DNA from 3 places in the Geodermatophilus sp. SYSU D00814 genome. Region 3 is predicted to be linked to each of the others. Evidence: riboswitches for the same ligand, from Rfam matches in the RefSeq annotation. Region 3 holds a riboswitch; each other region holds the start of a gene.
What was found. Region 3 has a riboswitch for cyclic di-AMP ahead of ACI780_RS22750 (C40 family peptidase). Riboswitches for the same ligand answer to the same signal wherever they lie in the genome.
Positions count from the first base shown of each region.

Region 1 (5,420 bases), on a different contig from region 3:
GCCGAGCTGGCCGAGACGCAGTCGAAGTTCGCCGCCTTCCAGGCCGCCCTGGAGGACTGATGCGGGCGGTCCCGTCCTGGGATCACAACGCCCACTACTGGCCCCTGCTGCTGCGCGAGCTCCCCGACCCCTGCCTCCGGGTGCTCGAGGTGGGGTGCGGTGCCGGCGGGCTGGCCGCCGTCCTGGCGGGGCGGGCGGACTCCGTGGACGCCGTCGACCGCTCGCCGCAGATGGTGGCTAAGGCCCGCGCGCGGGTGCCGGGGAACGTCCGGGTTGTGGAGGCCGACGTGCTCGACCTGGATCTGCCGTCGGGCGGCTACGACGCCGTCGTCAGCGTGTCGGCGCTGCACCACGGGCCCCTGGAGCCGGCGCTGCGGGTGCTGTCGGCGGCGGTGCGGCCCGGTGGCGTGCTGGCCGCCGTGGCCCTGGCCCGTCCCGACCTGCCGCGCGAGCTGCCGGTCGAGGTGCTCGCCGCCGTGCTCGCCCGCGGGATCGGGCTGGTCCGGCTGCTCCGGGGCCGGCGGGACCCGGGGACGCCGGGCATGCCGGTGCGCGACCCGGAGCTGACGCTGCACGAGGTCCGACGACGGGCGGCCGCGGTCCTGCCCGGTGTCCGGGTGCGTCGGCTGGTTCTCTGGCGCTACGCGCTGGTCTGGCGACGGCCCGGGTGAAACCGGTCGGCGGGCCGGCTCCGGGCTGGTTGGGTGTGCCGGTGCCCGCCGTCCCCCTGGTCCCCGGCGACCGCTCGCTCCCCCCGCCCTTCGACCACCCGCACGCCTCGGCCGTCGCCAGGGAGATCGCCGAGCGGGGCACGGTCCTGCGCGCTCAGGTCGGGTCGGGCGTGCACGGCACGTCCGTGGCCGGCCAGGACGACCGCGACGAGATGGGCGTCTGCCTGGAGCCGCCGGAGTACGTCACCGGCACCGCCCGGGTGCCCGCAGGCCTGGCGACGACCGAGACCGTGCCCTTCGAGCAGTACCACCGGCACACCGCGTGGGACCGGCCCGGCGGGCTGGCCAACCGGTCGGGCGCCGGCGACGTCGACGTCGTCGTCTACTCGGCCCGCAAGTGGGCCCGGCTGGCCCTGGGCGGCAACCCGACGGTCCTGCTGCTGCTGTTCGTCCCCGACGAGGAGGTCGTGGTCCGCGACGCCGCGGGCGCGGAGCTGGTGGCGCACGCCGACCGGTTCGTCTCCCGCGTGGCCGCCGACCGGTTCCTCGGTTACCTGCGGGGCCAGCGGGCGGCGATGACCGGGCAGGCCGGCGCGCATCCGAACCGGCCCGAGCTCGTCGCCGCGCACGGCTTCGACGTGAAGTACGCGATGCACGCGCTGCGGCTGGGCCTGCAGGGCGTGGAGCTGCTGACCACCGGCCGGATCACGCTGCCGGTGCCCGAGCCCGACCGCGCGTACCTGCGCCGGGTCCGCCGGGGCGAGGTGCCGCTGGCCGAGGTGGTCGCGGCCGTCGACGACGCCGAGGCGCGGCTGGCCGCACTGCGCGACAGTCCGGCGGTACCCGCCCGGCCCGACCGCGCCTGGGTCGACGGCTGGCTGCACCGGTCGTACCTGGCGTACTGGGCCGCCCTCGGCCGCTGACCGGGACGACGAGAGCCCCGGCCGCTGGGCAGCGGCCGGGGCCCTCGTCGGGGGTGGCGGGAGGTCAGCCCGCGTAGTTCACGTGCACGTGGTCGAAGTGGTTCGCGGTCACGCTGCCGCGGTCCTCCATCGCCTTCCACGCGCCATCGGGCGAGGTCAGGATCCGCTGCTGCCAGATCACGTACTCCACGCCGAGCTCGTCCCAGTGGTCGATGTGGTACTGGGCGATCGCGTCGCCGAGGGCGGCGTCGGACATGACCATGTAGTCCAGCGCCAGGCCCGAGGGGTGCCCGTTCGGGTCGACGGCGCTGCCCCGCGTGCCGCCGATGGTGATGTCGGCGGCGCCCGGCACGTTGCTGACGACGACGTCGGCGGCGGCCTGGGCGACCGGCTTCACGGCGCCGGCGGTGTTGGTGATGGTGGCGATGGCGTTCGCGACCTGCGGCGCGGCCGCGGCGATCGGCGCGACCTCGGCGGCCGGGGCGGACTCGCCGGCGGTGGCGGCCGGGGCCGGAGCGGCGGCCGCGGGGGCCTCGGCGGCGGGGGCCGCACCGCTGACGGCGAGCACCTGGCCCGGGTAGATCCGGTTCGGGTCGCCGCCGATGACGTCGACGTTGCGCTGGTACAGCTCGCGCCAGCTCTGCTGGTGGGCGTCGGCGATCTTCTTGACGGTGTCGCCCCAGCGGACCGTGTAGTCCTCGGTGGCGTCGTCGGCCGGGGCGGCCGCGGGCTGCTCGGCGGGAGCCGCAGCGGGGGCGGGCGCCTCGGCAGTGGCGGCCGGGGCGGGCGCCTCGGCGGCGGCCGCGGTGGTGCCGTCGGCCAGGAACGCGCCGCAGTGCGGCCAGGCGCCGATGCCCTGGCCGGCCAGGACGCGCTCGGCGATCTGGACCTGCTCGGCGGGGGTGGCGAGGTCGGCGCGCGCGGCGAGCTCGGTGCCGCCGAAGCCGGCCCAGGTGGACTGGCTGAACTGCAGGCCGCCGTAGTAGCCGTTGCCGGTGTTGATGCTCCAGTTGCCGCTGGACTCGCACTCGGCCACACCGGACCAGTCGTGCGTCTCGGAGGCGGAGGCGGAGGCGGGGGCGCTCAGGACGCCGAGGCCGACGGCGGTGGCGCCGGCGACGACAGGGGCCCGGGCGATGACCTTCTTGGTGCGGACGTAGCGGGGTGCGCGGTGCTTGGGCATGGTGATGATCTCCCGATCACCGCCGGCGAGGTGAGCTGTCGGGTTCGGGCGATCGGTGCCCGGCCGCGGTGTCGCGGCTTCACCCCGAGGCGCGCGTCAGGACAGGCCCCCGTAGGCCGTCGCGCGCCGGAAGTGGTTCCCCCACCCCTGCCCTGGGTGTTGGTGTGGGCGACCGGTGGGCAGGGTTTGGCGGACCGGCGCCGCGCTCCGATTGGCCGAGCGCAGCCAAAACGTTACATATCGTCATGGCAACTGTCGTTGTGTCGCCGGTCACATTCCGTTAGCGGTGGGACGCGCGGGGTATCTGAGGCGCCCTGCCCACCCCCGGGTGCACCCCGGATGCCCAGGTCAGCGGCGAGGCGCCGCGGTGCGCCGCCGGACGCCGCCGGGCGGGCAGTGCGAGCAGGACCACACCGGCGCCGGCCGACGACGGGCGGCCCGGGCGGGCGCCGGAGGGCTCAGCCGAGAGCGCGGGCCGCGGCCTCGCGGAGGGCGACGGCGAGGTCGGCCTCGGCGCGCTGGTCGGTGCCGACGACGACCACTCCCGGCCCGCCCGGCGCCAGGGCGTCGGGCAGCTCGCCGGGCGCGGTGACCCGCGTGGTGGCCCAGCCCAGCGCCTGCGCGACCGCTGCCAGGTCGCGCCCGTGCGGCGTCCCGAACACCCGCCGGTAGTCGCGCGCGTACGCCGGCCGGCCGGGCTCGAGCTGGGCGAAGATCCCGCCGCCGTCGTTGTCCGGCACGACGAGGGTCAGGTCCGGGCGCGGCTCGCCCTCGCCGGTCAGCAGCCCCTGCAGGTCGTGCAGGAAGGTCAGGTCGCCCAGCAGGGCCACCGCGGGGCCGCCGGAGGCCAGCGCCGCCCCGACCGCGGTGGAGACCGTGCCGTCGATGCCGGCCACGCCCCGGTTGGCCAGCACCGTGACGTCGCCGCGCGGGACGGCGAGCCGGTCGACGTCGCGCACCGGCGTCGAGGAGCCCAGCACCAGCAGCGCCCCGGCCGGCAGCGCGGCGACGACGTCGCGGGCCAGCCGGGCAGCGGTGGGGGCCGGCGCGGCGTCGAGCAGCGCGTCGACGGCGGCGCCGACCCGGGCGGCGGCCCCGGTCCAGGCCGCGGCCCAGCCGGGGTCCGACGGTGGGCCCGCGGGCGGGGCGGCGCGGCCGACCAGCGCGCTCGACCGGCCGGCGTCGGGCCACCGCGGGGTCGCCGTCACCGTCTCCACCCGTACCCGCGGGTCGGCCAGCAGCGCCGACACCGGCCGCGACAGCGTGGGCCGGCCGACCACCACGACCCGGTCGGGACGGTGCGCGTCGAGCCAGGAGGGCACGCCGAGCAGCAGCGCCCCGCCGCGGACGGCGTCGCCGGTCCACGCCCCGCCGCTGGGCTCGGCGACCACCGGCCAGCCGGCGGCAGCGGCGCCGGCCGCCCACGCGCGGCCCGCGGCACCGGGCCCGTCGCCGGCGACCACGAGGGTGCGCGGGCCGTCGCCGATCGGACCGGGCGCGGCGGGCGCGGGGACACCGGCGGTCCACGGGGCGCCGTCGGCGCGACCGGCCCACGGGCCGGTCAGCGGACCGGGCTCCTCCTCGGGCAGCAGCGGGTCGCGGAAGGGCAGGTTCAGCTGGACCGGTCCGGGGTCCCCGGACAGGGTGCCGGTGGCCGCGAGCAGCGCCCGGGACACCACCGAGCGCCAGTACCGGTTCTGCGCGGCCTCGCGGCCGGCCTCGGGCACGCCGACGTCGGCGGCCCAGCGCACCGCGCCGCCGTAGAGGCCGGGCTGCTCGATCGTCTGGTTGGCGCCGGTGGACCGCAGCTCCGGCGGGCGGTCGGCGGTGAGCGCGAGCAGCGGGACGCCGCTGACGTCGGCCTCGAGCACCGCGGCGTGCAGGTGCGCGGTCGCCGTCCCGGAGGTGGTGAGCACCGGCACCGGCCGGCCGGAGGCGCGGGCGAGGCCCAGGGCGAGGAAGGACGCCGTCCGCTCGTCGATGCGCACGTGCAGCCGCAGGGCGCCGGCGCGCTCGGCCGCGGCGAACGCCAGGGCGACCGGCGCCGAGCGCGAGCCGGGCGCGACGACGGCGTCGCGGACCCCGCCGCGGAGGAGCTCGTCGACCAGCACGCGGGCCAGCGCGGTGGAGGGGTTCACGCGGCCAGCACCGCGGCCAGCCGGTCGGCCCAGCGCCCGGTCACCTCCGGGGACGCCGCCACGTCGGCCAGCCGGTCGGGGGTCACCGGGCGCACCGGCAGGACGCCGTCGACCGGCCGCAGCGGCTCGCTCGTCACGTCGCCGCCGAGGAGGGCCCCGGTGGCCAGGCCGCAGGCGAAGGGCAGCTCCGGCAGTGCCGCGGCCAGCGCGACGCCGGCGGCGAGGCCCACCGAGGACTCCAGCGCCGAGGAGACGACGCACGGCAGGCCGTGCGCCTCGGCGACGCGCAGCGCCGCCCGCACCCCGCCGAGCGGCTGCACCTTGAGGACGACGACGTCGCAGGCCTCGCGCAGGTCGACCGCGAGCGGGTCGTCGGCGCGGCGGAGGACCTCGTCGCCGGCGATCCGGACGTCGGTGCGCCGGCGGAGCGCGGCCAGCTCCTCGACGGTCGCGCACGGCTGCTCGACGTACTCCAGGCCCACCCGGTCCAGGTGGCGGATGCGCG
Region 1 is NZ_JBJGYP010000014.1:128,636-134,055, forward strand. It holds gene ACI780_RS13060 (isochorismate synthase) at 1-60, shown strand, start outside; gene ACI780_RS13065 (class I SAM-dependent methyltransferase) at 60-671, shown strand; gene ACI780_RS13070 (nucleotidyltransferase domain-containing protein) at 713-1,594, shown strand; gene ACI780_RS13075 (transglycosylase family protein) at 1,659-2,777, opposite strand; cyclic di-AMP (ydaO/yuaA leader) riboswitch at 2,782-2,952, opposite strand; gene menD (2-succinyl-5-enolpyruvyl-6-hydroxy-3-cyclohexene-1-carboxylic-acid synthase) at 3,236-4,915, opposite strand; gene ACI780_RS13085 (o-succinylbenzoate synthase) at 4,912-5,420, opposite strand, start outside.
Region 1: it holds a riboswitch for cyclic di-AMP, as region 3 does, so the genes downstream of both, ACI780_RS13075 (transglycosylase family protein) here and ACI780_RS22750 (C40 family peptidase) in region 3, are expected to answer to the same signal.

Region 2 (5,420 bases), on a different contig from region 3:
TCCTAGAGCGGGTACGCGCCATGGGAAGCCCGAGTACCGCATTACGGGCAGCGAAGATCTGCGAGGACGGTCTTCGTCGACTGCGAGCCGCGACCCGACTCGCCGATCACTCGATGGTCGCCTCGATGATCGATCAGGGCTTGGCAGGGGCGGCCGAATGTCTCGCTACCGAGCGCTCGTGGATACGCAGGAAACTCGCCGACCAGGACGCTACACGGTCAGAGGAGGTGCGCCAGACCTCCAAGTATGCTTTCCACCGCGCCTACGCCGTTAGAAGCAAATTGCGCGAGCAAGGACTGTCGCTGCCGGCCGACGAGCGAACCGACGAGGAGCGGGACATCGCCATGACACTGCTCGGATTTCGCGACTATGCGACACTGCAAGAACACCTTGACCCCGGCTTGGGGACGATCCTCACGAATCTCGGCCCATTCGAACGGACGATGCTGAAGATGCTGCAATCCGGCGAAGTGGACCTCCACCATCCCGACTTCACGGGTGCGGTGCCAGAGATCCAGGCGAAGACTTACGATCTCGTCAATGCTCTCATCACCGAAGGCTGGGCCCGCTGGGCACGCGACTACCGCCTGACCCTCACACAGGTCGGGCGCGCTGGCTTGAACGACATCTGAATGACGAGATCGACGTGACGCGGAGTGCTCCAATGAGAACGAGCCACTCTGCGCCTGGCTTGTCATCCGGGAGCTGCAGTCAACGTACTCATAGTGCGTCCAGGGCGTAGCGGAGGACGACGGACGAGTCGGCCTGTACGCCGGGTTCTGTCCTCGGGCGCCTCGCGGCCTCCCGATGGGCGGTCATCCATCTAGGCCCGCCGTTGCCGGCGGGCTCGAGCGGTCCACCCGCAGGCCTCGGGCGGGCAGCCCTCGAACGCCTGCGCGGGACGCCGGCCGGTCACCCGTCCGCCGTCCCTTCTCGACCTTGCTCCGGGTGGGGTTTACCGAGCCACACCGGTCACCCGGTGTGCGGTGGTCTCTTACACCGCCGTTTCACCCTTACCAGCGCGAACGCTGGCGGTCTGTTCTCTGTGGCACTGTCCCGCGGGTCACCCCGGGTCGCTGTTGGCGACCACCCTGCCCTATGGAGCCCGGACGTTCCTCGGCGACGGGGTCTCCCCCGCCGACGCGACCGCCCGGCCGACTCGTCCGTCGTGCCGGTCAGTCTACGGGGCCACCCGACGGGGTTCCGCGACGTCCCGTTGCCACCGACACGCGCAGCGCGACGCGACACGCCGTCGGCCACCTGCCAACTCCTCCAGTTCACCGCCCTGGAGTTGGCACGAGTGCACAAGCCCTCTACGGTTTGCCGCGTCCGGCCGGTCGTCGAGTCCCCCGACCGGGGGAACCGCGCCGGATGCCGCCGAGTCGGGGCCACGCCCGTGGACCCGAACCGGGGACCCACCGCACCACTGGGGTGAGTCCCGCCTCCCGAGCCCCGCTCGGGGGCGGGTAGGGCGCATCCCCGCCCGAACCCGTCAGCTGACCCGGTAGGCGGCCACGGGAGAAAGGGAGATCTGCACCGAGGTGCGCCGCAGTGGCGCCTCGCCCTCGCGCGCCTCGCCCTCCAGACACCACCGCCGCGACCCGCCCGCACGCCGGCCGGTCGCCGCGTGGACGAGCACGGACCCGACGGTTCCCGCGTCGGCCCTGCCCTCCGGGGCACGGCCTCCACGTGGGGCCCGACGGCGCCTGTCCGTCCCCCCCGGTTCCCCCTCATCCGCGACGGGGTCCCGCCGCGTCCCAGCGGCGTCCCCGCGGACCATCGTCAGGAGTTCTCTTCACCATGCCCTCGAACACCCACCGCCGCACCGGCGTCCGCCGGACCCTGACCGTCGGCGCCTTCGCCGTCGTCTTCGGCCTCGCCGGGCAGTCCGTCGCCCAGGCCCAGGACTGGGACCGGGGCCGGGACTGGGACCGCGGCTGGGACCGCTGGGACCGGACGGCGGCCACCGCCCAGGCCGAGGCCCCCGCACCCGAGGCGGCTCCCGCCCCGGCCCCCGCTCCCGCGGTCCCGGCAGGGGCGGCGGCGCCGGCGCCGGCCGTCTCGCTGCCCGTCTCGACCGACCTGAGCGGCAAGCCGACCCCGACCTCGACCGCGTACAGCGCGTGGGCCGAGCACGTCCGCCCCGTCGTCGCCGACGTCACCGCGACCCACGGGGTCTCCACGGTCCTCACCCGGCCCGGCCACTCCCCCACCCAGCAGCTCGCCGCGGACTTCATGGTCTACGCCGACTCCGCCAAGGGTGACGCCGTCGCCCAGTACGTGATCGACAACGCCGAGCAGTTCGGCGTCGAGTACGTCATCTGGAAGCAGCGGATCTTCATCATCGGCGGCTCCGGCTGGCAGGCGATGGAGGACCGCGGGTCGATCACCGCCAACCACTACGACCACGTGCACGTCAGCTTCAACCCCTGACCGGCGCAGGACGCGGCCCCGAGCCCCCCGGGGCCGCGTCCTCGTCCTCCCCGTGCGGCGAGAGCCCCGACGACGGTCAGCCGGCGTAGAGCGTGAACCCGGTCAGCCGGCGCCCGGCGTCGTCGGCCGGGGTCGCCGACTCGACCTGCCGCCGCGCCTGCTCCTCGACCGGGTCGTCCGACAGCGCCTGCAGGTAGCGGCGGTGCTCGGCGAGCGAGGCCACCGCCCGGTCGACGACGCCGGTGACGTCGACGGTGTGCGTCACCCCCACCGGCGTGGAGACGGCGGTCCACCGCACGCCCCGCCACGGCTCCGGGTCGGCGAGCTCGGGGAAGATCCACTCGTTCGCCGCGTCGCCCACGGCGTCGACGGCCGAGCGGCCCAGCGCGCGGTGGTCGGCGCTGTTCCAGTAGGCAGGGGCCACGCCCGGCGGCGTCCACGTCTCCCCGAAGTGCAGGGTGACCACCAGCTCCGGGCGGTGCCGGCGGACCGCCGCGGCCAGCGACCGCCGCAGGTCCAGCCCCTCGGTGAGCCGTCCGTCGGGGTGGCCGAGGAACTCCACCACCGACACCCCCACCGCCGCCGCGGCCGCCCGCTGCTCCCGCTCGCGCAGGGGCCCGGCGGCCTCCGGCGGCAGCCCGGCGATGCCGGCCTCCCCGCTGGTGGCCAGCACGTAGCGGACGTCGCGCCCGGCGGCGGTCCAGGCGGCGACGGCGGCCGCGCAGCCGTACTCGACGTCGTCGGGGTGGGCGACGACGACCAGCGCGCGTTCCCAGTCGTCGGGCAGCGGTTCGACCATCCCGGCAGTCTGCCCGGGTCGACCGCGGCCGGGGCGACGCGCGCGGGGGTCAGCGGCCGGCCGCGCGCACCCGGTAGGTGAAGCACTGCTCGGCCAGGGCGCGCACGTGGACCTCGTGCACCACCGGGTCGGCGAGCAGCTCCTGGAGGGAGTCCTCGACGTCCTCGCCCTCGGGGACGACCCGGATCGCCGAGTAGTCCAGCGACCCGTCCTCCCGGTACCCGCGCAGCACGCGCGGCCCCTGCCGCAACTCCGGGGGCAGTCCGGAGGTCTCGGCCCACCCCTCGCACGGCCGGGCGTGCACGAACACCGGACCCACCTCCCGCCACGGGGACCGCCCGCGCAGCGGGGCGTGGGCGACGAGCCAGACCTCGTCGTCCGGGCGGGCGCGGCGCAGGCAGCACCGCAGCGGGACCCCCGCCGCGTCGGGCCACGGCACCGGGACGTTGCCCTCGGTGTCCCGCCCGCTGCGCCGGATCCCGTCGAGCTCCGCGGGGTCGATGGCGTGCACGGTGAGCACGGGAGCGGGCTGCACGGGCGTCGTCGTCATGCCTCCACGGTCGTCGTCGCCGGGCCCGTGGTCCGGCGGGAATCGGACACCGCAGGGACCTCCGGCGCCGGTGTCAGCGCCCGCGGGCCACGCGCAGCGCCGCACCGACCAGTGGCACCTGCAGCGGCAGCCGCACGAGCCCGGCGGCCAGCAGGGCCGGCCGGCCGCGGGCCACCCGCAGGTGGTGCAGGTGCGCGGGCACGAAGGACGTCAGCAGCGCGGCGGCCACCCAGCCGCCGACGCGCCGGGTGGGCGGCGCGGTGAGCAGCGCCGCGGCGGCCCGCTCGGCGACGCCGCTCGCGAGCACCCAGGCACGGGCGTCCCCGAGCTCGGGCGGGACCAGCCACTCGTAGGTCCGCGGCCGCAGGAGGTGCAGCACGCCGGACCCGCCCAGGGCGGCGGCGAGCCAGGTCGCGGGGGCGGGCGGTCGCACGGGGTCACCGTAGGCTCCGGCTCCGTGTCCGCCGCCGACCTCCTCATCGCCGCGGCGGTCGCCCTGAGCGCCGGCGTGATCAACTCCATCGCCGGCGGCGGCTCCCTGGTGCTGTTCCCCACGCTGGTGGCGCTGGGGCTGCCGACGGTCGCGGCCAACGTGACCAACTCGGTGGCGCAGTGGCCGGGCTACCTCGGCGGGATGGCCGGGTTCCGCCGCGAGTACACCGGCCAGGGCCGGCGGATGGCCCGCCTCGGCGCGGTGTCGGTGCTCGGCGGGGCGGCGGGCAGCGTGCTCCTGTTGACCACGCCGAGCGAGGCCTTCGACGTCGTCGTCCCGGTGCTGGTGCTGCTGGCCAGCCTGCTGCTGGCGGTGCAGCCGCTGCTCACCCGGCGGCTGCCCGACCGCGACGACGACGCCGCCGCGCGCGACCCGTGGTGGCTGTACGTGGCGCTGTTCCTCGCCACCGTCTACGGCGGCTACTTCGGCGGGGCGCTCGGGGTGATCCTCGTCGGCGTCCTCGGGACCGCGCTGCACCGGTTGCAACTGGCCAACGCGCTCAAGTCGGCGCTGTCCGCGGTGACCGCGACGGTGACCCTCGTCGTCTTCGGGCTCTTCGGGCCGGTCGCCTGGCCCGTGGTCGCCGTCGCGGCCCCGGCCAGCCTGGTGGGCGGCTTCGCCGGCGCCCGGATCGCCGAGCGCATCCCCGCGACGCCGCTGCGCGTGCTGATCGTCGTCTTCGGCGTCGGGGTGTCGGTCTACCTGTTCACCCGGATCTGACCCCGGTCGCGCTGCTCACCGTGGCGGTGGTCACCGCGGTGCTGGCCAACCTGGTCGACAACCTGCCGGCGACCCTGGCGCTGCTGCCGGTGGCCGCCGCCGTCGGCCCGGGTGCGGTGCTGGCCGTGCTGATCGGCGTGGACGTCGGCCCGAACCTGACCTACACCGGGTCGCTGGCCGACCTGCTGTGGCGCCGGGTGCTGGGGGCCGGTGCACCGACCGCGGGCCGGTTCGCCGCGGTCGGCCTGGCGACCGTGCCGCTGACCCTGACCGCGGCCACCCTCGCCCTCTGGCTCGCCCTCCAGTGGTGAGGTGCTGTAACGGCCCCGCTGCAGGGTCCGATCGCGAGCCTGCGAGCGATGGGGGGCAGCGGGGTCCTTCACTCGCCGCCGCGGCCGGGCTCGCCGATGGCGATCATCGCCTCG
Region 2 is NZ_JBJGYP010000011.1:115,990-121,409, reverse strand. It holds gene ACI780_RS10835 (S1 family peptidase) at 1-632, shown strand, start outside; RNA gene rnpB (RNase P RNA component class A) at 753-1,162, opposite strand; cyclic di-AMP (ydaO/yuaA leader) riboswitch at 1,366-1,526, shown strand; gene ACI780_RS10825 (hypothetical protein) at 1,801-2,433, shown strand; gene ACI780_RS10820 (PIG-L deacetylase family protein) at 2,510-3,232, opposite strand; gene ACI780_RS10815 (DUF1203 domain-containing protein) at 3,282-3,782, opposite strand; gene ACI780_RS10810 (DoxX family protein) at 3,856-4,215, opposite strand; gene ACI780_RS10805 (sulfite exporter TauE/SafE family protein) at 4,240-4,995, shown strand; gene ACI780_RS10800 (ArsB/NhaD family transporter) at 5,016-5,306, shown strand; gene nadA (quinolinate synthase NadA) at 5,375-5,420, opposite strand, start outside.
Region 2: it holds a riboswitch for cyclic di-AMP, as region 3 does, so the genes downstream of both, ACI780_RS10825 (hypothetical protein) here and ACI780_RS22750 (C40 family peptidase) in region 3, are expected to answer to the same signal.

Region 3 (5,420 bases):
GACGAGGCCGACCGGGTGTGGCTGTTCCTGCACTCCGGCTCGCGCGGGGTGGGCAACCGGCTCGCCCAGCGGCACATCCGGGTGGCGCGGGACCGCTGCGCCGGGATGGACCTGCCCGACCGGGACCTGGCCTACCTCGAGGAGGGCGAGCCGGCGTTCGACGCCTACATCGAGGCGCTGCACTGGGCGCAGCGGTTCGCCGCGCTCAACCGCGAGGAGATGATGGACCGCGTCGCCGAGCAGCTGTCGCGGTTCCTCACCGAGGAGGTCCGGCGCGAGCAGGTGGTGCAGTGCCACCACAACTCCACCGAGCGGGAGACCCACGCCGGCCGCGAGGTGTGGCTGTCGCGCAAGGGCGCGATCTCCGCACGGGCCGGCCAGTGGGGGCTGATCCCGGGGTCGATGGGTGCGGCGTCCTACGTCGTCGTCGGCCGGGGGAACCTCGAGTCGCTGACATCGGCGCCGCACGGGGCCGGCCGGGCGTTCTCGCGGACCGCCGCGCGCAAGCAGTTCAGCCGGGCCGACCTCGACCGGCGGATGGCGGGCATCGCCTGGGGCCGCTCGGACGCGTTCCTCGACGAGCACCCCGATGCCTACAAGAGCATCGACGTCGTCATGGCCGACGCCGCCGACCTGGTGGAGATCCGGCACACGCTGCGCCAGGTGGTCAACGTCAAGGGCGACTGAGTCCTCCCCGGACGCTCGTGCTCTGCCCCCCGTGCGGGGGCAGAGCACGAGCGCGCCGGACGGCTGTGGCGCCCGTCCTCGGGCCCTAGGGTCCGCTCATGGCCGAGCGCGAGATCAGGACGGTGCTGACCGGAGGCGGGTTCTTCGAGGGCCCGCGCTGGCACGACGGCACGTGGTGGGTGTCGGACTTCTACCGGCAGACGGTGAGCCGGGTGACCGCCGACGGTCAGGAGACCGTGCAGTTCGAGGTCCCCGGGCAGCCGTCGGGCCTGGGTTGGCTGCCCGACGGGTCCCTGGTCGTCGTCTCCATGAAGACCCGCGAGCTGCTCCGGTGGGACGGCTCGTCGCTGACGCCCCACGCCGACCTCTCGGAGCACTGCGGCGGGCACCTCAACGACCTCGTGGTCGACGACGCCGGGCACGTGTTCGTCGGGGACTTCGGCTTCGACCTCATGGGCGGCGGCGCGCCGACCACCGCGTCGATCAAGCGGGTGGACCCCGACGGGACGGTGTCCGTGGCCGCCGAGGGGCTGCAGTTCCCCAACGGCACGGTCATCACCCCGGACGGCGGCACGCTCGTCGTCGGGGAGACCCTCGGCAACCGCTACACCGCGTTCGACCTGGCGCCCGACGGCTCGCTGACCAACCGCCGGGTGTGGGCCTCCCTCGGCCCCGAGGTCACCGGGCGGAGCACCGAAGAGGTGCTCGGACAGCTCGCCGTCGCACCCGACGGCTGCGCCCTCGACGCCGAGGGCCGCATCTGGGCGGCCGACGGCGTGGGCGGTCGCGTCGTGCGGGTGGCCGAGGGCGGCGAGATCGTCGACGCCGTCGCCGCACCCGAGGGGCTGGGCGTGTTCGCCTGCATGCTCGGCGGCGACGACGGCCGGACGCTGCTGATGTGCGCGGCGCCGGACTTCTACGAGCACAACCGCGCGCCGGTGCGCGAGGCGGTGCTGCTGGCCACGGAGGTCGACGTCCCCCACGCCGGCCGCCCCTGACGCTCAGCCGCCGGTGACGGCGCGGGAGGTCCGGCTGCGGTGGACCGCGCGCGGGGGGCGCATGCCCAGGTCGGTGAGGATCCGCCCGGCCCGGCGCCGGCGCTCGCGGGCGCGCTCGCGCAGCAGGGCGCCGAGCGCGGCGTTGACCGACCGGTCCGCGCGGCGCTCGAGGAACTCCGCCGTCGCGAGGTGGGTCGCCGCCCGCCGCAGTGCCTCCACGTGCTCGATCCGCTCGTGCGGTCGACGGTCCGCCGCACCCCCGCCGGTCCTCATGGTGGTCGTCGTGGTCTCGGACATGCGCTCCTCGCCCCCTCGGTGGTCCCGCACCCGTGACGACGCCGTGCCACGGCGGGCATGACGCGGACTCCGGGAGCCAGGGCGGGAGGACCGGGAGGAGGGCTCAGGGGCAGGACTCCTCGAGCTTGACGACACCGAGGTCGATGGCCCCCTCGACGTTCCCGGTGACCTGCTGGCCGGCCGGGATGTTCTGGGTGCAGACCTTCCAGTTGGCGTCGAGGACCTGACTGCGGCTGCCCAGCAGGTCGTGGGACAGGCTCAGGAAGACGCCGTTGGTCTGGATCAGGTCCTGGGCGTCCTGCAGGGTCAGGCCGACGACCGCGGGCATGGAGAAGTCGACGACCGGCGCGGCCTGGGTCGTGGACTCCGGTGCGGGGGTCGGTGCCACGGCGGCATCGGAGGTCGGGGGCGCAGCGGGCACGGTCGAGGTGGGCGTCTCCGGGGCGGACGGCACCGAGGACGAGGACGACGGCGTCGCGGCAGTGGGCGCGGCCTCGTCCTCACTCCCGCAGGCGGCGGTCAGGAGCCCGACGGAGAGCAGGACCACGAGCCCGGCGGACCGGCGGTAGGAGGGGACGGACCGGTTCATGGGACACCCCGTGTGTTCGTTGCGGACGGGCACCGACGGCCCTCCCGAAGGCAGAGCAGCGGTGCCCCGATGGGACGCCGGCCAACGTCACACGTCCTCGGCCCGACACCGGGATTCGCGAGGACCGAGTCGTCTCGGAACGGCGACAACCGATCCCATGGACCCCGGACGCACCACGCCCCCCGGCCCGGACGCAGGACGGGGGGCGTGAGGAGCGGAGTGGGTCAGTAGGCGCGGCCGCTCGTCCCGCCCTTCTTGTTCTTGCTCTGGTAGTCGCGGATGAACTGCTTGATCTTGGCCTGGTTCTGCGGCTTCTGGAGCTCCTGCACCACCTTGGCGGCGACACCCGAAGCCACGAGCTTCCTCAACATCCCCACGGGGTCCTCCTCATGTCGGTTGCCTGTCGGGTGCCCCGTCAACGTGCGGTGCAACCCTGGGGATCCCGGCGGCTGCGCTCCCCGCGCGTGGCGGGCCGTTGACGGCGTGTGCGGACGCACCGCCACGTCCTTTCTCGTCCCGCCCGGCGTGTCGGCGACGGCGCGTCGCCGGGAGGACGGCGGCGGCACGTGCGTCCGTGCAGGTCGGAGCCGGTGTCCCGCCGTGCGGCCGGTGTCAAGTCCCGGGAGCCGGTCCGGGCGTGGCGGGCCCCCGGTCCGGTTGAGGGGCCCGGGACCCCTCCCTACCGTCGTCGCGGTCCGGCCAGGGTCCTCCGTCACGCCCTGTGTGACACCCGCCGGACACGCCGAACCGGGCACCGGCACGAGAGCCGGTACCCGGGCCGGGGACCCACCGCAGTCCTGGGGTGGAGCGCGATCCGTCGCGCCGGGCGACTCCCCCGTCCGAACCCGTCAGCTAACCCGGTAGGCGGCCGTGGAGAACAGGAGAACCGTCGTCGATGACGACTGCACGCACGTCCACCACCCGCCGCTCGTTCCGCGGCATCGCCGTCGCCGCCATCGCCGGAGCCGGCATCGTCCTCTCACCTCTCCCGGCCTCGGCGAACTCGGGTGGTGGTGGGACGGCGACCGCGACCGTGGCCGCCGCGCCGGCGGTCGCCCCCAACGCCGCGGCCCAGGTCGCCGTGGACACCGCGCTCGCCCAGGTCGGTGACCCCTACGTCTACGGCGCCACCGGCCCGAACGCCTTCGACTGCTCGGGCCTGACCAGCTACTCCTACGCGGCGGCCGGGATCTCGATCCCGCGCACCTCGAAGCTCCAGTCGACCTTCGGCACCGCGGTGGCCAAGTCCGACCTGCAGCCGGGTGACCTGGTCTTCTTCTACAGCCCGGTGTCGCACGTGGGCATGTACATCGGCAACGGCCAGATGGTCCACGCCTCGACCGCTGGCAAGCCGGTCGCCGTCGTCGACCTCGACTCGATGCCGAGCTACGCGGGCGCCCGCCGCGTCGCCTGACGCACCTCAGGCAGGGTGCCCCGGCCGGCCTCCCCGGCCGGGGCACCCTGGTCGCCGTGGACGACGAGGACGGCCCGCGATGGCCCCGCCGCGCCGGCTCCGGCCCGGTCGTGGCGGTGGGCAAGCTGGTTGCCGACCAGATGCTCGAGCTCAGTGAGCCGCTGCGGGCGGGGAGCCAGCAGCGGGTGGTGCGGACGACGACGGCGGGCGGGGCGCCGGCCAACGTCACGGCGACCCTGACCCGGCTCGGCACCCCGGCGCGGCTGACCGGGTGGGCTGGGGCGGACCCGCTCGCCGACACGCTGCTCGCCGGCCTGGCCGCGCGGGGCGTGCAGACGGCGGTGGTCCGCCGCGGCCGGGCGCCGCTGTCGACGGTCCTCGTCCACCCCGACGGCGAGCGGACGCCGCTCACCGACCGGGGTGAGGGCGGCCTGACACCGGACGACGTCCGCGCCGGGTGGCTCGCCGACGCCGCCGTCGTCCACCTGGACGGCTACGACCTGCTGCGCTTCCCGGACGCGCTGGTGGCCGTTGCCTCCCTCGCGCGCGACGCCGGGGTACCGGTCAGCGTCGACGTCGCGGCCGCGGCGCGGATCGAACGGCACGGGGTCGCGGCCTACCGCGGGCTGCTCGCCGGGCTGCGGGCGGACCTGCTGTTCTGCAACGCCGCCGAGGCCGCGGTGCTGGGGCTGCTCGGCGACCTGCCCGCGGAGGCGCCGCCGCTGGCCGTGGTGCACGCCGGCGCACACCCCACCCGGGTGCTCACACGGGCGGGTACGTGGCAGGTGCCGGTGGCGCCGCTGCCCGCGGGGCGGCTGCGCGACACGACCGGCTGCGGGGACGCCCTCGCCGCCGGGGTGCTGGCCGGGTGGCGAGGCGGGGCGCCGGTGCTCGACGCGGTCCGGACCGGGCACGCGGCGGCCGCGGTGGTCGCCGGCGTGCTCGGCGGCCAGCCACCGCCACGTCCGTCGTGAACCTGGCTCTGACCTGCGGTTTCGTCTTGCGCAGTGCTTCGGTTGACGGTAGACTTCGATCATGTGTTCGAGCGATGCCGCCGACGGTGACTCGCTCGACGACGTCGCCGCGCTGGTTGCTGAGCGGAACCGGATCGACGCCGCACTGGCCCGCCGGGTGCGGGCGGCGGAGCTGTCCCAGGCGCCCGAACGCGACGGGCTGAAGTCGATGACGTCATGGCTGTGTGGGCACTGCCGGCTCTCGCCGGCGGCCGCTACCCGGTTGGTGGGCAACGGGCGGGCGCTGGAGCACCTGCCCGCCCTGGCCGAGGCGCACGAAGCAGGCTGGGTGACCGCCGAGCAGGTCACCGAGGCAGCTCGGGTCGTCACTCCCGAGCGGCTGGCCGCTGCGACCGCGCGGGGCGTCGACCTGGGTGCGATCGACGCGGCACTGACGCAGGTGGCCCTCGACTGCGACCACC
Region 3 is NZ_JBJGYP010000045.1:9,242-14,661, reverse strand. It holds gene ACI780_RS22775 (RtcB family protein) at 1-687, shown strand, start outside; gene ACI780_RS22770 (SMP-30/gluconolactonase/LRE family protein) at 786-1,685, shown strand; gene ACI780_RS22765 (hypothetical protein) at 1,689-1,982, opposite strand; gene ACI780_RS22760 (hypothetical protein) at 2,086-2,370, opposite strand; gene ACI780_RS22755 (hypothetical protein) at 2,796-2,927, opposite strand; cyclic di-AMP (ydaO/yuaA leader) riboswitch at 3,302-3,454, shown strand; gene ACI780_RS22750 (C40 family peptidase) at 3,467-3,985, shown strand; gene ACI780_RS22745 (carbohydrate kinase family protein) at 4,042-4,959, shown strand; gene ACI780_RS22740 (DUF222 domain-containing protein) at 5,021-5,420, shown strand, end outside.